3 regions of the Ruegeria sp. AL2 genome follow, and region 3 is predicted to be linked to each of the others. Evidence: riboswitches for the same ligand, from Rfam matches in the RefSeq annotation. Region 3 holds a riboswitch; each other region holds the start of a gene.
What was found. Region 3 has a riboswitch for cobalamin ahead of ACR0ID_RS00320 (DUF1636 family protein). Riboswitches for the same ligand answer to the same signal wherever they lie in the genome.
Positions count from the first base shown of each region.

Region 1 (6,242 bases), on a different contig from region 3:
TTGGGCTCAAAGTCGGGCGGCGTAGTACCGAACTGGTGCTGACGGATTTCCTTGGCAACGTCAGGCACCGCGAACGGCGGACCTATGATTTTCCGACGCCCGAGGCGACATTGAGCTTTTCCACAGAAAGCCTCGACAAAGTGATGGCGTCAATGTCGCCCGAGGCGCGTAGCAGAATCGCGGGCCTTGGGATTGCCATGCCGTTCTACCTTTGGGACTGGGCACAAACACTGCAGGTTCCTCAGGAAAAAATGGATCCGTGGCGTGACGCGGACCTGAAAGGCGCGCTAGCCGCAAGCTATGACGTGCCGGTATTTTTGCAGAACGACGCAACCGCGGCCTGCGGTGCCGAGCTGGTGTTTGGCCCTGCAGAAGGCCCACGAGATTTCCTGTATTTCTATGTCGGCTTCTTCATCGGGGGCGGGGTGGTTCTGAACGGCTCCATCTTTTCAGGGCGGGGAAATGCCGGTGCGCTTGGTCCATTGCCTGTGCCGGACGACGCAGGCGGAGTGAAACCATTGATAGATGTCGCCAGTCTTTATGTGCTGGAGCGCGCAGTTGGTGGGAATGCCGAAACAGCCGGCTCAATCTGGGAAACGACACGGCATTGGGACGTACCGGAAACCCACCTTGAGAATTGGCTGAACCAGGCGGCGTACGGAATCGCCCATGCCATCGTCTCTTCTTGCAGCCTGATCGATTTCGAATGTGTCAAGATTGATGGCTGGATGCCTGCTGATATCAAGGCGCGGCTGGTGGAAAGGGTTGAGCTCAAACTATCCGATATGAACCTGACCGGGCTTGAACGGCCCTTGGTGCTGGCAGGGACGGCGGGCCCGGATGCCCGGTCATTGGGGGCGGCCAGTTTGCCATTGTCGGAAAGATACCTGCTCGAAGGGTAGTTTCACCCCCGAAAAACCCAGACCTGCATCCAAAGCGGATCAACCGGAAAAAGGGCATTGCCCGCTGAACTTTTTGACAGCCAGCGCAATTGATCGTTGACGGATGCCGAAGAAGTCTGGCAAGCCGCTCGGCATGTCCGGTTCCGGGGCGTGCTCTGGAATCAATAGGGAATGCGGTGCGGGCTTTGGCCCAATTCCGCAACTGCACCCGCAACTGTAAGCGGCGAGCAGGGCTGAAGTGCCACTGGAGTTAATCCGGGAAGGCCAGCCCAACGCTTTGACCCGCAAGTCAGGATACCTGCCGGACATGTGCCTTTGACAAGGGCACTCCTAATCGGCGACGGGATGTGCGTCGGAGCAGGATGCTTGAAAAAGCAGCTTGGCTTGGACGTCCCCGCAGTCAAAACGCATCTCGTACCGGGGTTGGTGCGAAGGGACAAGGACGACTATTGATGACCAAGCTGCTTTCTGCAGCCGCTGTGGCGATGGCGCTTCCAGCGATGGCAAATGCGCATTTCCTGCTGGAATACACCTCTGACACCATGATCGACGCACCGGGGAATGTTCCGGTCAAGCTGATCTTCTGGCATCCGTTCTCGAACGGGCATGTCATGGATCTGGACAAGCCGCAGGAATTCTACGTGATCCACAACGGTCAGAAAACCGACCTGCTGGACACTCTGGAACCCGTGCGTTTCACCGGTGGGGAAAACGAAGGCGCGGCATTCAAGGGTTATGTTCCGGTCAAACGGTCGGGCGACTATGTGCTGGTGACAGTTCCCCAGCCCTATTACGAGGGGTCTGAGGATATCTATATCCAGCAGATCGCCAAGGCATTCCTGAACCGCAACGAATTGCCGACCGACTGGATGAACCCGGTGGGCTTGCCGGTTGAGATCATCCCGCTCAACAAACCGACCAACATCATCGCGGGTTCGACCTTTACGGGTCGAGTTATGGCAGAAGGCCAACCGGTTGCGGGTGCCGAGATCGAGATCGAGTACATGGCCGCAGAACCGGACATGGAAAGCACGGCTGCTTCGGCCCCGACCGTCTCGCCGTTGCCGGGTGGTGCATTGGTCGCAACCTCGGATGATAACGGGTATTTCACGTTCGGCGTTCCGAAAGCCGGATATTGGGGTTTTGCAGCGCTCGGCGCCGGTCCCGTGACCGAACACAATGGCAAAGAACTCAGCCAGGACGCGGTCATCTGGATCCGCGCCTGGGATTTGGAGTAACCGTAGATGCATATCGTTGACGGAGCCTTGTCCAACCCGGTCGTGATCGGCGGTGCCGTCGCTGCGGCGGGTGGAATTGCCATGGGCCTCAGGTCGCTGGATCTTGATCGCATCCCCACTGCGGGGGTGCTGTCAGCCAGCTTTTTCGTGGCATCGCTGATCCATGTTCCTATTGGTCCGTCGTCGGTGCACCTGATCCTCAACGGTATGGCCGGGCTTTTGCTGGGGTGGGCCGCATTCCCGGCCCTGTTCGTCGGGCTTTTGCTGCAAGCCGTCTTCTTTGGCTTTGGCGGGTTGACGGTATTGGGGATCAACACCCTGAACATCGCATTGCCCGCGGTTCTGGCCGGACTGATCTTTAGCCGCCTGATCGCCCACGGCTCACCGCTGCAAGGTGCGATATGGGGCGGGGTCGGCGGTGCCTTTGCCATTGCCGCCACAACCGGCATGGTTGCGTTTTCACTGGCCTTGTCCGGGGATGCCTTCCTGCCTGCGGCTAAGATTGTTTTCTTTGCACATATTCCTGTCATGGCGATTGAGGCGATCCTGACCGGGTTCGCGGTTTTGCTGGCGCGCAAGGTCAAGCCCGAGCTGTTTGTCAAACGAGCGGTCGCATGAGGTATCTGGCAATCATTCTGGCGCTGTGCTGCGCACCCCTACCTGCCTTAGCGCATAAGGTCATAGCCGGAGTGTTTAAATCCGGTGACGCCATCGAAGGCGAAATCGGCTTTTCCAACGGCGACATGGCAAGCGATACCGAGGTCATCGTCAACGGCCCGGACGGAGCCGAGCTGGGCCGTATCGTAACAGATGCAGACGGGTTTTTTATCTACACGCCAAACGCGCCGGTGGCCCATACATTCTTTGCAAACCTTGGTGCCGGACATGTGGCCGAGGTCACCATGCCCGCTGCGGATGTCGCCCGGATCATGGGCGTTGAAGCGGAACCTGATACCCCGCCAACAAACGCACCTGCCCAGGCAGCGGCGGTGCTCAGCACTGAACAACAACAGGTCATTGCCAGGGCCGTGCGGGATGAGCTGCGCCCGCTGCGTCGGGAAATCGCGGCTTACCGCGAACAAAATGATCTGCAAACTGTTCTGGGTGGGATCGGATATATTGTCGGTCTGTTTGGTCTGGGCTTTTACTTTGCGGCACGCCGCAAGCTGGCGGCCTGATGGCGCATGTTCTGGGACAACAGGAAAGCACGCTGGTCAAAGCGGGCGCGCAGCGGCGCGGCGCGATCAACCCGCTTGATCCTAGGATGCGGATCGTTATGGCGGTTGTCTTCGCGGTGGTGACAGTGGCGGTGTCCTCGCTGACAGCGCTGTGCGCGGCTCTGGCGGTGTCCCTTTCGCTTCTTGCCGCGTCGCGTCTGCCCTGGCGGAAGACATTGAAACGCATGGCCATGATGGACGGGTTCATCCTGTTCATGCTGGTGTTGTTGCCATTCTCCATGCCCGGCGACCCGATGTTTACGCTCTGGGGGTTTCCCGCAAGCTGGCAGGGCTTCCGGAAAGCGGTCGAGATCGCCTTGACGGCCAACGCGGTCATCCTGTCCCTTATGGTGCTGGTCGGCACGATGGAGCCGGTCACGCTTGGCCACGCCCTGCACCGCCTGCGCTGCCCCGAAAAGCTGGTTCACCTTTTGATGTTCACCATCCGATATATCGAGGTTCTGCGGGAAGAATACCTGCGCCTGCGCGCGGCCATGAAAGTGCGCGGCTTTCGCCCGGCAACAAACTGGCACACCTATCGCAGCTTTGGCTATCTCGTGGGCATGATGCTGGTGCGCGCGATCGAAAGATCCGAACGCATTCTTGATGCGATGAAATGCCGGGGTTTTTCAGGCCGAATGCTGTTGCTTCAGGACTTTACCCTGACCCGAAGGGACATCGTTTTTGCCGCAGGTCTTGGTGCTCTTTGCGCGGGTCTGATCATACTGGATTTGGCATGACACTGATTGCGCTTGAAGAAATCCGCTGTGCCTACGCCGGTCAGCCACCCGTTCTTGACGGTGCCAGCCTCAGCCTGTCCGCTGGTCAACGCCTGTCGCTGACGGGCCCGAACGGGGCAGGAAAATCGACCTTGCTGCGCATTACGCTTGGCTTGCAGCGCGCACAGTCCGGCACGGTCAGGATCTTTGGTCAGCAAAGGGTGCATGAGGCTGATTTTCACGACGTGCGCCGCCGGGTGGGCCTTGTGTTTCAGGATGCGGATGATCAGTTGTTCTGCCCGACCGTCGCCGAGGATATCGCCTTTGGCCCGCTCAACCTGGGCAGAACACGCGACGAAGCACTTGCCATCGTTGAAAGCGTGTTGGGTGATCTGGACCTGATGCATCTGAAGAACCGCATCACCCACAATTTGTCAGGGGGTGAAAAACGGCTGGTTACGCTGGCGACCGTTCTGGCGATGGAGCCCGAGGTTCTGCTGCTTGATGAACCTACCAACGCGCTGGACCCACGGAACGAGGCCCGGCTGCTGGAAATCCTCCGGGCATTGCCGCAAGCGATCCTTCTTGTTAGCCATTCCCCGGCCTTCCGCGCCGAACTGGCACCGGATGCGCTGGATTTGCGAGACGGAAAACTGGTTGCTGTCTGACAGGACCAATACGTGTTCAGCTGTTCCGCTTTCGGCTCATAAGCCCATATCTGACTGCCCATGCGCGAAACGATAGGCGTCTGCGACGGTCCTGTTTCACCGGGTGTTTCGACGGCGCGCCACCTTTTCGGTTGAACTCGAAAACGTCGATGATGCGCTCGGCGCAACCGCAGGCTTCGCCCATGCCAACTTTGGCAAAGTAGAATTTTTCGAAACGTTCCGGGTTTCGCATGGCACCCCTCCTGTTCAAGCGTAACTCCAAAAGCCAAGTGCCGCCAAATCACTTTGTTGCGGATGCAGAGGGGCTCCTATGGCGCGGCGAATGCGCTTCCCGTCCAGACATTGTCCAATTGATTGAAGACCGGCGAGGTGATGAGCATCTCGGCAGGGTACAGCAATTGCAGCTCATCCGCGAACCGCGTGACGCCGGGTACAAGCCCGGTGATGTTTTGCCACGCGGCCCAGCTGCCGGGATCGGACAGGCTGGTGGGATTGCCGGGATCAGCCGCCTGGTGCCAACCGGCCGCATTCAGGATCGGCGAAAGGGCAAAGCGCGCATCGTTGCTGTCAACCTCGGAACAGGCAGCAGCATCGCATTCCCAGCTTGTCCAGTCTGCCGCCGCGATGGTCCCGGCAATCGGGGCGGCGGCGTCGATGACCCGTGCCAGAACCTCGAACCCGCCACCCGCAGTCGGACGGCTGAGCGACAGGGGGTCGGTGGCCACGGCATGCAGCGCCGCGGTCGGTGCCAGGCTGAGGGTCCGGCCGATCAAAGCCAGCTGTGCGATGCCGTCGGTCACCGGGCCTGATCCGGCGGCCGGAAGGACCCTGACAGGTGTCAGGATCGGTACCGCACCGCCACGTATCGCGATCTCCTGCAACGCATTGTCGAAGGCCGGAACGAAATCACTGCGGATCGTATAGCTCAGCGGGAAACTGGCCTGCTGCGGACCAACGGGCCTTGCGCCGTCGCGGGTGATGAAAGACATCGGCGGAACGGCACCCGGTTGCGGCAGCGAAATCTGCGGTCCCGCGATACCCAAAGCGGCCGCGATCATGCGAGCGCGCTGTTCGGCCTCACCATACTCGCTCAGCAGATTGATATAGCCGCCGATCTCGGTGATGTTGCGCGGCGCAGGGATGCGCGAAGGGGCAATATCGCCCGCAATGGCCAGCCTATGGGCAATCACCTCACGGGCGCGCTGGATCGCCGGAGAGTTGGTCGTTTCAAGAATGTTGATGATCGCCTCGGCAAGGCTTTCATCAATTCCCGGTTTGTCCGTCACATTTGTGCTCGTGTCACTCATTGTCGTCCTCCGCAGGGGCGTTCAGGCCATTGAGGAAATCCAGCACCGACTGGCTGCCAGCCTTGGTCGCGCTGCCGTCATCGGCATCCGCGTTCGCCTTGGTGAAGGCCCCGAAAAGCTTGGCCAGAAGCAGTGTGTTGGACGGGTTGGCCAAAGCCGCAGCCCCGCCGGGGAAATCCTTGAACAGGTTT
Region 1 covers NZ_JBQFXM010000022.1:15,162-21,403, forward strand. The annotation lists gene ACR0ID_RS17770 (ROK family transcriptional regulator) at 1-902, shown strand, start outside; cobalamin riboswitch at 1,024-1,222, shown strand; gene ACR0ID_RS17775 (DUF4198 domain-containing protein) at 1,355-2,140, shown strand; gene cbiM (cobalt transporter CbiM) at 2,147-2,758, shown strand; gene ACR0ID_RS17785 (cobalt ABC transporter permease) at 2,755-3,318, shown strand; gene cbiQ (cobalt ECF transporter T component CbiQ) at 3,318-4,097, shown strand; gene ACR0ID_RS17795 (energy-coupling factor ABC transporter ATP-binding protein) at 4,094-4,744, shown strand; gene ACR0ID_RS17800 (hypothetical protein) at 4,761-4,976, opposite strand; gene ACR0ID_RS17805 (hypothetical protein) at 5,053-6,051, opposite strand; gene ACR0ID_RS17810 (hypothetical protein) at 6,044-6,242, opposite strand, start outside.
Region 1: it holds a riboswitch for cobalamin, as region 3 does, so the genes downstream of both, ACR0ID_RS17775 (DUF4198 domain-containing protein) here and ACR0ID_RS00320 (DUF1636 family protein) in region 3, are expected to answer to the same signal.

Region 2 (6,242 bases), on a different contig from region 3:
ACCGGATAATCCGACCGGTTCATATGCCGTTGGGGATTGGGTCCTTGCCGACGCCGAAAACCGCGTGCGTCACATTCTGGACCGGCGCAGCCTGCTGCAACGCAGGGCTGCCGGTACAGGTGCCGCAACACAACTGATAGCAGCCAATGTCGATGTGTTGTTCATCGTCAGCTCGTGCAACGCCGATTTCAACCTGCCCCGGCTGGAACGTTATCTGGCGCTGGCACATCAGGCCGGATGTTATCCTGTCGTTGTCCTGACGAAAGCTGACCAGTCGGATGACCCCGGCAGTTTCTCGGGACAAGTGCAATCTCTGGACCCTTTTTTGTCGGTACTGGCGATCAATGCGCTGGACCCGGCAGATATCGAAAAGGTTCTGGCATGGTGCCCCAAAGGCCAGACCGGCGCGCTGGTCGGGTCGTCGGGCGTGGGTAAAACGACGCTCAGCAACGCCATGACGGATCAAAACCTCGCCACCTCTGGAATTCGCGAAGACGACGCACGGGGCAGGCACACGACAACGGTGCGCGCGTTGCACCGGATGGGTAACGGTGGCTGGCTGATTGACACGCCGGGAATGCGCGCATTGCGTTTGTTGGACGCTCAGGACGGGATCGACAACGTGTTCTCGGACATCACAGAGCTTGGCCAAAGCTGCCGCTTTTCGGATTGTCAGCACGAGACCGAGCCCGGCTGTGCCGTGCAGAACGCAATAGGCAAGGGCGTTCTTGATCCGGCGCGGCTGGACCGTTGGCGCAAGCTGCGGCGCGAAGATCAGCGAAACTCGGAAACCGTTGCGCAATCGCGGGCGCGGGACAAGGCGTTCGGCAAGATGGTCCGCGGTGTCATGCAGGACAAGAAGCTTCGCAAACGGCCATAGCTGCAAGGTGTTATGGAAAACCTGCGTCGCGTCTGATCAGGCGATCAGGCGCGGCCAGACCGCTGCATTGCGCCGGGCAAATGCGCCTATGTGACCAATCTCCGGCAGCCCAAATTCGGCAGGCTTCAGAAGGTGGCGTCTGGCCCCGGGGCCATACAGATCGGCAAGGCGCCAAACCGCCTCGGGCGGAACCATCTGGTCGTCTTCGAACGTGAACAGATCCACAGCTGTTCCAGAACTGCCCCAATGCGCATCAGGCAAATTCTGCCCGATCTCGGGAACGTAGCTAAGAGGAGCTGTGCACCATTTGCGCCATTGCCAGTAGACCGAGGCGGGCAGGTCCGAGCCAAACCCGATTGCTTTGCCAGGCAGATAGCCAAGCGCCCGCACCATCAGCGGTGCATGGCCATACCAGAACAGCCCCGCCAGCCCCCGATAGGGCCATGGGTGATCTTTCAAAGTCACCAGCCCCGAACACACACCGATCATTCGGTCGATCTGGTCGATATCCGGCTGCACCGGCCCCAGCATCGCACCGACGGAATGGCCGATGGTCCACTGCTGCGCCATTTGAAACCGCCGGCGCATTTCGGCCCGTGCCGCTGGCATGTCGATCAACGCCCAATCCGCCATTGTTGCAGTTGCGTCTTTCAGGCGGCCAACCAAAGAAAGCCCGTAGTCCCGATAGTCATAGGTCAGGCAAGCTATCCCCCGCTCGGTAGCCAGCCATCGCGCGAAGTGTTGATAATAGTCACGCGGCACACCCGTGGCACTGTTAAGTACGACAACGGTTTCCGGCTCACCCACTGGCCGGTACAGCCGCGCCGACAAGGTCACGGACCCTGACGGAAAGCGGAAATCTTCGATCAACACCGTCTGTTCCGTATCCAACATGATCCCCGGCTTTCGCTGAAACAATGGTTTGCCTGCCTTCGATGCCGACGAAACTAAGCCGGAACGTAAACCGCATCCAGCATGACCAAACGTCCGGCCTAAAGATCGGCTTGACTCGGAACGCGATCAGGCGCTAGCGGTTGTGTGATGGTTTCCGGCCCCCACAAGAGGTCGGGATGAAAAGGGAACACGGTGCGGTTTGTCTGGTCACACAGATATCAACCAAGTCCGCGACTGCCCCCGCAACTGTAAGCGGTAAGCAATGCCGAAATACCACTGGCCCACGGGCTGGGAAGGTCGGCAGAGCAATGACCCGCAAGTCAGGAGACCTGCCATCGGAACTGAAACCGAAACTCGGGCGGGGTGTCCGGGCAGGTCCTGACAGCGAGATGCTGTCCCACCTGCCCCAATATCCAGCCCACCACGCGCGGAGGGCGCAGGATGATCTGGAAGACAAAGTCACACGAATACAGCGCAACTGTGTGCCAGCGGACGGGCAATACCTGCCCGGCTTTGGCGCGACTGGCCCGCTCGATTTCCGAAGCCATGGCGCAGGCGGTTTCGGCCACCAGCGAAGATTTCGAATTTGAAGGCAACAGCGCGCTGTCACATTGCGCGGAAGGGTGCATGGCAACGATCCGAGCGCGATCCGACAGCGTTCGCGTTTTCTGCGGGGCGCACCCTGATACGGCAATTCGGGACCTTGATGCCTATGCCGATTTGATCTTCGGACCTACATTCGGCACGCTGCCCTCGGGCATTGTCGCGAACCCGCCTTGCGCCATGATCGAGGTTTCAACGATCCGGCCCCGGAAAACCGGCTACGCACCCCAGCAGCTGTCAGCTTGATCCCACTTCCACCTGTGCCGGGGTGATCCGGGACGCCCAGGCCAGCTGCGCATCGGTTTCGACAGCGCAGGGGCGCACGGCCCGCAGGCGGTCCAGTGCGTCGCTGGCGCGTTCACCGCATTCAACCATCAGTCGCAGAACAATCATCCCGGATCTGCCGCACCCCCCACGGCAATGCACAAGAACCCGGCCACCGCCCGACAGCGCATGTCGGGCCGTGGCGCTGACCTCTGGCCAGGCCTTCTGAACCGCCTGCGTCGGTGCTCCAAAATCTTCGATCGGCAGGTGAACCCACCGGCTGGCACGGCTTTGGATGTCGCTGCCAAAGTGCTGCGCGCCATCCTGAAGCATTTCAACATCCGTCGTCATTGAAATCACAAGGCCCGGTTTCCAAGCCGCAATCATATCCAGATCGCCGACGTAATCCCCGCCACGCCCGGGCATTGAAGTAAGGGCAAGCGTTCCGCCTCCGACCTGCAGAGCAAAAATGACCAGCTGCGACATGAAGTGCGTCCTCCCCCAAGGTACTCTTTAAGAAATGAGTCATTAAATCCGCTGGACCAGTTTAGTTGGAAACCAGCCCGTTTCTGAAACAAAAAATCATCACGCCCCACAGTGGACGCGGAGTGCCGCCGCCACTACGCTGTGCCGAAGCACCGAATCCGAGCGAGAAGACATGACAGACACGCCAAGCCCCGCCTATCAGGTTCTCGCCCGCAAATACCGCCCGGAAACCTTTGCCGACCTGGTGGGTCAAGATGCTATGGTGCGCACCCTAAAAAACGCCTTCGAGGCCGACCGGATTGCGCAGGCCTTTATCATGACCGGCATTCGCGGAACGGGAAAAACCACCACGGCGCGGATCATCGCCAAAGGCATGAACTGCATCGGACCGGATGGAACCGGAGGACCGACAACCGAGCCTTGCGGTCAGTGCGAGCATTGCGTCGCAATCATGGAAGGTCGCCATGTCGATGTGATGGAAATGGATGCGGCCAGCCGTACCGGCGTCAACGATATCCGCGAGATCATCGACAGTGTCCGCTATCGCGCCGCCAGTGCACGCTACAAGATCTACATCATCGACGAGGTTCACATGCTCTCGACCAGCGCATTCAACGCGCTGCTCAAGACGCTCGAGGAACCGCCCGCACATGTGAAATTCATCTTCGCGACCACCGAGATTCGCAAAGTGCCGGTCACGGTTCTGTCGCGGTGTCAGCGCTTTGACCTGCGCCGGATCGAGCCCGAAGACATGATCGGCCTGCTGCGCAAGATCGCCGGGGCCGAGAGCGCGCAGATCGCCGACGATGCGCTGGCGTTGATCACCCGCGCCGCAGAAGGATCGGCCCGCGACGCGACCTCATTGCTGGATCAGGCAATCTCGCACGGGGCCGGAGAGACGACGGCAGATCAGGTCCGTGCGATGCTGGGTCTGGCCGATCGTGGACGGGTTCTGGACCTGATGGACATGATCCTGCGCGGTGACGCGGCAGGGGCGCTCACTGAACTGAGCGGTCAATATGCGGAAGGCGCAGACCCTCTGGCCGTGCTGCGCGATCTGGCCGAAATCACGCATTGGGTGTCCGTCGTAAAGATCACACCTGACGCGGCCCAGGACCCGACGGTTTCCCCCGACGAACGCACACGGGGCCAGCACATGGCCGAGGCCTTGCCAATGCGGGTTCTGACCCGGATGTGGCAAATGCTGCTGAAGGCGCTGGAGGAAGTCTCTGCCGCGCCCAACGCGATGATGGCCGCCGAAATGGCTGTTATCCGACTGACGCATGTCGCCGATTTGCCCAGCCCCGAAGAGCTGATCAAACGGCTGCAAGACGCCCCACCTTCGCCACCCGGCGGGCCGGGCGGGGGCATGTCACCGTCCCGGCAGGCCCCGGTGGCAACGCAATCCAACGCGACCCCGCCGCCTGCCTATGCATCGCCCCCGCGCGGCGCGGGTGGCGCACCGGTTGCCGCGCTGGCGCAGGATGCCCAGACGGCCCTGGCCCGCTATCCAACCTTCGGGCATGTGGTGGAACTGATCCGCACAAACCGCGATGTGAAACTGCTTGTCGAGGTGGAAAGCGGCGTGCGCCTTGTGTCGTACCAGCCTGGCCGGATCGAATTCACCCCGACGCCTCAGGCACCGTCGGATCTGGCGTCGCGATTGGGCTCTGCCCTGCAACGCTGGACTGGCAATCGGTGGGCCGTCTCCATTGTCTCGGACGGGGATGCGGCGACCATCGCGGAAGTGCGGGACCGGGCCGAACTGGCCCTGAAAGCCGAGGCCGAAGAGCACCCGCTGGTTCAGGCCGTTCTGGCGCAATTCCCCAAGGCGAGGATCATAAGGATCGAAACACCTGAACAGCGCGCCGCCAAGGTTGAGACCGAGGCCCTTCCCGAAGTCGAAGATGAATGGGACCCCTTCGAAGAGGATTAGCCCTAAGCTTGTGGGTCCAAGTTTCAGGAAACCGGCATACTCACCCCCTTTCACGATGAAACTGAGGGAGGGAATGCGGGCGCATAAATGATCGGCCGGCGACGCTCTGATCTGGACAGGCGGGAGACCTCTTGTGCCGCCTGCCTGCGGTCCGTATTTAGAACCAAACAGAAACACAGGAGACGACTGATGCTGAAAGGACTCGGCGGGCTTGGCGGACTGGGCGACATGGCCAAGATGATGAAATCCGCACAAGACCTGCAAACCAAGATGACCGAGATGCAGGAAGAGCTGAACAACATGATGGTTGTCGGCGAATCCGGTGCGGGGCTGGTCAAGGCAACGGCCACAGCCAAGGGTGAACTCAAAGGGCTGGACATCGATCCGTCGATCTTCAACGGCGACGACAAGGAAGTGGTCGAAGACCTGATCCTGGCCGCCATCAAGGACGCTCAGGCCAAAGCTGCCGAACGTTCACAGGAAGAGATGGGCAAGCTGACCGAAAGCATGGGCCTGCCGAAGGACATCAAGCTACCGTTCTGAGCTTCATCTTTTCCCAAATACTCCCGCCGGAGGCTCCCTCCGGTGCAAAGCAGGGCAGGCCATGGGCACGAACAGCGAAATCGACAATCTGATCGACCTGATGGCCAAATTGCCGGGGCTTGGCCCGCGCTCGGCCCGCCGTGCGGTGCTGCATCTGATCCGCAAACGCGCTCTGCTTCTGACGCCCCTGTCAGACGCCATGCAGCAAGTGGCCATCACCGCCCGCGAATGCCTGAATTGCGGCAACGTGGGCACCACCGATATCTGCGATATCTGCAATAGCGAGGCCCGAGCGAACGGCGAACTCTGCGTGGTTGAGGACGTCGCCGACCTCTGGGCGATGGAGCGGTCAGGGGTCTTCAAAGGCCGCTATCACGTGCTGGGTGGCACACTGTCTGCACTGGACGGCATCGGCCCGGACGAGCTGCGTATTCCCCGCCTCAGGGATCGGGTTCTGGCCGAAGGGATCACCGAAGTGATCCTTGCCCTGAACGCCACTGTCGACGGCCAGACCACCGCCCATTACATCGCGGACCAGCTGGAAGGTCAGGTGCGCCTGACCTCACTGGCGCAAGGCGTGCCCATCGGCGGAGAGTTGGATTATCTGGATGATGGGACGATTACGGCGGCGCTCAG
Region 2 covers NZ_JBQFXM010000016.1:47,264-53,505, forward strand. The annotation lists gene rsgA (ribosome small subunit-dependent GTPase A) at 1-880, shown strand, start outside; gene ACR0ID_RS16530 (alpha/beta hydrolase family protein) at 917-1,774, opposite strand; cobalamin riboswitch at 1,907-2,125, shown strand; gene ACR0ID_RS16535 (hypothetical protein) at 2,216-2,623, shown strand; gene ACR0ID_RS16540 (protein-tyrosine phosphatase family protein) at 2,615-3,127, opposite strand; gene ACR0ID_RS16545 (DNA polymerase III subunit gamma/tau) at 3,300-5,063, shown strand; gene ACR0ID_RS16550 (YbaB/EbfC family nucleoid-associated protein) at 5,253-5,606, shown strand; gene recR (recombination mediator RecR) at 5,668-6,242, shown strand, end outside.
Region 2: it holds a riboswitch for cobalamin, as region 3 does, so the genes downstream of both, ACR0ID_RS16535 (hypothetical protein) here and ACR0ID_RS00320 (DUF1636 family protein) in region 3, are expected to answer to the same signal.

Region 3 (6,242 bases):
CAACGTGGGGAACACATCGCGAAACAAGCCCGAAACCCTCAGGGTGACGTCCAGGCGCGGGCGGCTCAGGTCGGTGATGGGCAGCACTTCGATACCCGAAACCCGCTCGGATCCCTTGTCCCAAACCGGCTTTACACCCAGCAGGTGCAGGGCCATGGCGAATTCTTCGCCCGCAGTGCGCATGGTGGCCGATCCCCACAGATCGACAATCAGCCCTTTCGGGTAATCACCTTCCTCCTGCAAGTGCCGCCGTACCAGTTCCTCGGCCAGTTTCACGCCTTGCGTGTAAGCTGCGCGGGTGGGCACAGATCGCGGATCGGTGGTGTAAAGGTTTCGCCCGGTCGGCAGCACGTCAAAGCGGCCCCGATAGGGCGAGCCGGACGGGCCAGCCTCGATCCTCTTGCCGGCCAGCGCATTGATCAGGGCCTTGCGTTCGGCATGGGCGGATGGGGCTGGGTCGAAACTGCCGGTCACGTCCGGGACACGCCCATAGACGTGCAGCCCGTCGCCGAACTGACTTTCTTTGATATCGCAGACAAAGCGGTCAATGCGCGTGATTGCTTCGGCGGTGCTGGTGGCCTGATCCAGACCCAGATCGTTCTCCAGTCCAATGGCCTGTGCTTCTTCCCGGATATCTTCCTGCAGCCGGTCACGGCGTCTGGGGTCAAGGCCGTCCGCGTTTGAAAACTCGTCCAGCAGGGCTTCCAACCGCACCATCCGGTCAGGCGTTCCGCTTTCTTTCATGAGAGGTGGGATGTGGCCCAGGGTCACCGCGCCGATCCGGCGTTTGGCCTGCGCGGCCTCGCCCGGGTCGTTGACGATGAACGGGTAGATCACCGGCAGGTCACGGATCAGTGCCTCGGGCCAGCAGTTTGCCGATAGGGCGACTGATTTGCCGGGCAGCCATTCCAGCGTGCCATGCGCACCGATATGGATCAGCGCATCCGCTCCAAGACCTTTGCGCAGCCACAAATAGAAGGCGACATAGCTATGGCGCGGGGTGCGCGAAAGGTCGTGATAGTCGTCATCGCGCAGCTCGGGTGTTCCGCGTTCTGGTTGCAGTGCGACCAGCGCCTTGCCGCGTCGCAAAGCCGTGAAGTGAAACGCGTCATGAGCGAAAATTGGGTCTTGCTCGGGATCGCCCCATACGGTGTGCAGATCGGTGCGCAGGGTCTCGGGCAATTCAGCGAGTGCACTCAGATAATCCTCAAGCGGCCACGATACCCGGGCGTCCAAGAGTGTGTCGGCAATCGGTTCGGCAGCCGTGATGTCGTAGCCTTCACCGTGAAGATCAGACAGCATCGCTTCGGCTGAGGCCAACGCGTCGAGACCGACCGCATGGGCCATCTGCCAGTCTTTGCCTGGATATGTGGACAGTACCAACGCGGGGATCTGGTCTGCCTTGGGTTTATCACTCAGAGCAAGCCAGCCAGATACCCGGTCGATGATCGCCTCGATCCGGTCCGGCTCGGCCCGATGCGCAAAACGCGAGTATTCCAGATGCGGATCGCGCTTGCCCGGCTCTTTGAAGGAGGCAATGCCTGCTGATATTCGCCCGTCCACTTCGGGTAATACCACGTGCATGGCGAGGTCGGCAGGCGACAGGCCGCGTTCGGCCTCGGCCCAAGCCTTGCGTCGCGAGGTGGCGAGGGCGACCTGAAACACCGGCACATTCGCCGCGTCCAGAGGCGACGTGCCAGACGCGCCCTTACCCGAGAATGAAGTGGCGTTGATGATGGCCGATGGTCTGAGGGCAACGACCTGTTCCCTGAGCCAGTTGGCAGCGGCCGGGGCCTTGAGCGACGGGGCGAACAAACCCACCGCCTGGAGCCCGCGGGCGCGCAAGCTGCGGATCAGGGCCGCGACCGGGGCTGTGTCTGCTGATGTCAGATAAGCGCGGTAGAAGGTTACGAGAATGCGTTTAGCATCGTTCTCGAACGCGCAATCCACCGGGATGACACCCTGTTCCGGGCACCACGCACCGCATTCGGGCACGGTTTTCGCGCCCATCACCGGGCCGGCATAAAGCCCTGCTGCTAACGCCATCTGGGCCAATGCGGCCTGCGCGGCGACTTCTCCGCCGGTATCACACAGATGTGCCAGCCGCCGCAGGGTCGAGAGGGGCAGGGTCGAATACTCATCCAACCGAGTGTCTTCGCGCCCATCCGCCGGTAAAACGGCCAGCGCGATGCCTTTGGCCTGTGCCAGTGCCAGAACCTGTTGCAACCCGTAAGACCAATAGGGCACGCCACCGATCAGACGGATCAGGATGCCCTTTGCGCCTTCAAGTGTCTGTTCAACATAGGTGTCGACGGACAGTGGGTGTTTCAATGCTGCAAGATTGGCCAGTCGCAAGGTTGGCATCCGCCCCTCAGGTCCGCCGCCGCGATGCCAGCCCGCCGCGAAAGCGCTCAGGTCACTGTCGGAAAAGGACAGTACAACCAGATCAGCCGGGCTTTGGCCCAGATCGGTTGGGGTCTCGGTTTCCTCGAGCCCGTGGCTTTCGCGAAAGACGACGTGCATGACTTACTCGGCAACCTCGGTCACACCCACTAGGATATCACGGATCTCAGCCTCTTTGATGTCGTCATGTTCGGCAATGACGACCAGGCGCGAGCGGCGCTCTTCACCGGGCTCCCACGGGCGGTCGTATTGGTGACGAACCCGTACGCCGACAGCCTGAACCAGCAGGCGCATCGGTTTGCCAGTGACGGCGGCATAGCCTTTGACGCGCAGGATATTCAGCTCAGTTGCCAGACGTTCAATCCTGGCAACCAGTTCCGCCGGGTCGGTCTGTTCCGGCAACTCGACGATGATGCTTTCGAAATCGTCATGCTCATGATCGTGATGGCCATCGTGATGTGACGGGCGCGCGTCCATGTCATCTTCGGCGGCAGCCTCAAGGCCAAGCACGACACGAACGTCGACGACACCCTCGGCAACCTCGACGACGGGAAGCGGGCGCGGCGCCTCAGCGGCGATGATCTGTTTAGCTTTCGCGACACCTTCGGGACCTGCCAGATCGGGCTTGGTCAGCAGGATGATATCCGCGCACGAGATCTGATCCTCGAACACCTCGGACAAGGGTGTTTCGTGGTTGATCGAGTCATCAGCCAGCCGTTGGGCATCCACCGCTTCAACGTTCGGAGCAAAGCGACCGGCGGCCACGGCCTCGGCATCGGCCAGCGCAATAACGCCATCAACGGTAATTTTCGAACGGATATCAGGCCAATCAAACGCTTTCAGCAGCGGTTTGGGCAGTGCAAGGCCGGATGTTTCGATCAAAATGTGATCCGGGCGCGGTTCCAGCGCCATCAGCGCCTCGATGGTCGGGATGAAATCGTCGGCCACGGTGCAGCAGATGCAGCCGTTTGCCAGTTCCATGATGTTTTCCGCAGGGCATTCCGGAATCGCGCAGGACTTCAGGATGTCGCCATCAACACCCACATCGCCAAACTCGTTAACAACAATCGCAAGGCGCTTGCCCTGCGGGTTCTGCATCAGATGGCGCACCAGCGTGGTTTTGCCCGAGCCCAGAAAGCCGGTGATCACAGTGACGGGGAGTTTTTCAAGGTTCGACATGATCTCAGGCTCCAATCGGGGGAATGCGCGAGGCGCAGTTTTTGCGGAAATGTTCAGGACGGTCGCGCCATTTCACCAGACCATCGCCTGTGGCCAGATACTTAGTCGCGCCATCGATGATGACATCGACGTGATCGATTTCGTTCAGATTCTCGTAAACAAAGGTCCAGCGATCCGGCCCGCCCCGAAGCACGATGGAACAGCCCTGATCGCAGTTCGAAAGGCATTCGACCGGTTTCAGAATGATGCCATCCGGCAGGACAGCCTGTTCCAGGGCCTTGTGCAACAATGTGCCGGGTCGCTCAGCGTCATCCTCGACGGGCAGACCCCGGCGGCAAGTCGTGCAGACCAGTAGCTCTACCGGTTCGTTCTCGGTCATGTCTCTCATCCCCCCAAATCCTCTTCGCGGGGGACGGGGTTTCATGCGGGCACCACGTCTGCACATGGACCCGACACCGGAACACCCCGCCCGGTTTCAACTTCGGGTGTTGGCAGGTCTCCCGGCTTGCGGATGCCAGAGCGGTCGCTCTGTCGGATGTCCCGCCTTCCCGGCACAGGCCAGTGGTATTGGGCATCCTCTCCGGTCACGGTCGCGGGGGCGGCTGCGTTTAGCGGATGAACCGTTGACGCATTCCCTTTTCATCGGCTGTCGCCGACACCAACGACAGGGACATGCGGCACCGCTGACCCGCTTGTCAAGCGGTTCGCGCGCAACAAATAGGCCAAGGAGAAAAAAGCGACCTGTAGGCGTCGTTCGGCGGCATGAAGAATGTGTTCGGTATGTGGTCGCATGACGGGAAAACGACGAAATTGGAGATGCGTCATATGAAAGTGGGATTTATCGGTCTGGGTAACGTAGGCGGCAAGCTTTCGGGATCCCTTTTGCGCAACGGCATTGATCTGACTGTGCATGACCTGAACGCGGATCTGGTGGCCGAGTTTGTCGCCAAAGGTGCAAAGGCGGCTGAGGGGCCCGCCCAGTTGATGCGCGATTGCGATGCGGTGATCACCTGTCTGCCGTCTCCGGCAGCATCGGACGCAGTCATGCAGGAGATGTTGCCCGAAGTGGGCCCCGGTAAGATCTGGATGGAGATGTCGACCACGGACGAGGCCGAAGTCAAACGCCTGGGAGCCGAAGTCATATCGCGCGGCGGTGCGGCCGTCGATTGCCCGGTTTCTGGCGGGTGCCACCGTGCCGCGACGGGCAATATCTCGATCTTTGCGGGCTGTGACCGGGAAACGTTTGAACGAATTCTGCCGTTCCTGACGACAATGGGTCGTCGGGTTTTGCACACCGGCGAACTGGGCTCGGCCTCGGTGCTGAAAGTGATGACCAATTATCTTGCCACCGCCAACCTGATCACCTGCGCCGAAGCACTGGTTACGGCAAAGGCTGCGGGGATGGATCTGAACACGACCTATGAGGCGATCAAAATCTCGTCCGGCACGTCCTTCGTGCACGAAACCGAAAGTCAGGTCATCTTGAACGGGTCGCGCGATATTTCCTTCACCATGGATCTGGTGAAGAAGGATATCGGTCTGTTTCAGGAGGTCGCCGACCGCGCCGGGGTGCCGCTGGAAATAAACCCGGTGATGATCAACATCTTTAACGATGGTATCGCACGCTATGGCGAACGCGAGCTTTCACCAAATATTATCAAGCGGCTGGAAGAGGCAACCGGCCTGGATATCACCGCCCCGGGCTTCCCTGCCGAAATGACGGATGATGAGCCGGAGGAGCCGGGATACGAGGTTGTGCCACAAGGGCGCGCCTGAACGTAAAGCACATACCAGACAAAATCTCGCCCCTTGAACGAGCAGGGGTAGGCAGGTGTTCCGAAAAACACGCCATATCTGGCCCGCAATTCGACAGAATCGCGGGCCTTGAACGTCTTGAAATACCGAGCGTCGCACGCGTGTACTGCGGGGTTAAGTCAGCGATTTGGATGTTGTTGGAGGCGAGTACCGGAATCGAACCGGTGTACACGGATTTGCAATCCGCTGCGTCACCACTCCGCCAACTCGCCTTTTCAAGTAAAATCAAATACTTGCTGTGGTGTGACTGGGTTTTTAACAGCTTTCCTCGGGGGCGTCCAGTGGATTGCGTGCGAATTTGCCGGCAAGACTGAAATTTGCCGAAGTCCATGCCCAAGGAGGTGATCACGATTTAGGTTGCGGCAACAGGGGCGTTGCTGGAAGGTTCAGGATATGGCACAAGCCCGACATCTTTGGGAATGAGACGAGATATCCAATGACTGACTTCGCAGCCCGGCGCCGCACAATGGTTGATACACAGATCCGCCCCTCTGACGTCACCAAGTTCCCGATCATTGAGGCTATGCTGAGTGTTCCGCGGGAGAGCTTCGTACCCGATTCTCAACGTGAAGCGGCCTATGTGGACGGCCTGATTGATCTGGGTGGCGGGCGCAGCATGCTGGAGCCGCGGACCCTGGCTAAAATGCTGGACGTGCTGAACATATCCAAGGATGAGATGGTCCTCGATATCGCTCCGGCAATGGGATATTCCACGGCTGTCACCGCACGGATGGCTGAGTTGGTTGTGGGTGTTGAATGCGACGAAACCCTTGCAGCCGAGGCGCAAAACCTCTTGGCCGAAGCTGACGTGCACAACGCCATCATCCACGTTGGCGCGCTGGAAC
Region 3 covers NZ_JBQFXM010000001.1:63,710-69,951, forward strand. The annotation lists gene cobN (cobaltochelatase subunit CobN) at 1-2,523, opposite strand, end outside; gene cobW (cobalamin biosynthesis protein CobW) at 2,527-3,582, opposite strand; gene ACR0ID_RS00320 (DUF1636 family protein) at 3,587-3,961, opposite strand; cobalamin riboswitch at 4,056-4,260, opposite strand; gene ACR0ID_RS00325 (NAD(P)-dependent oxidoreductase) at 4,363-5,358, shown strand; tRNA gene ACR0ID_RS00330 (tRNA-Cys) at 5,536-5,609, opposite strand; gene ACR0ID_RS00335 (protein-L-isoaspartate O-methyltransferase family protein) at 5,834-6,242, shown strand, end outside.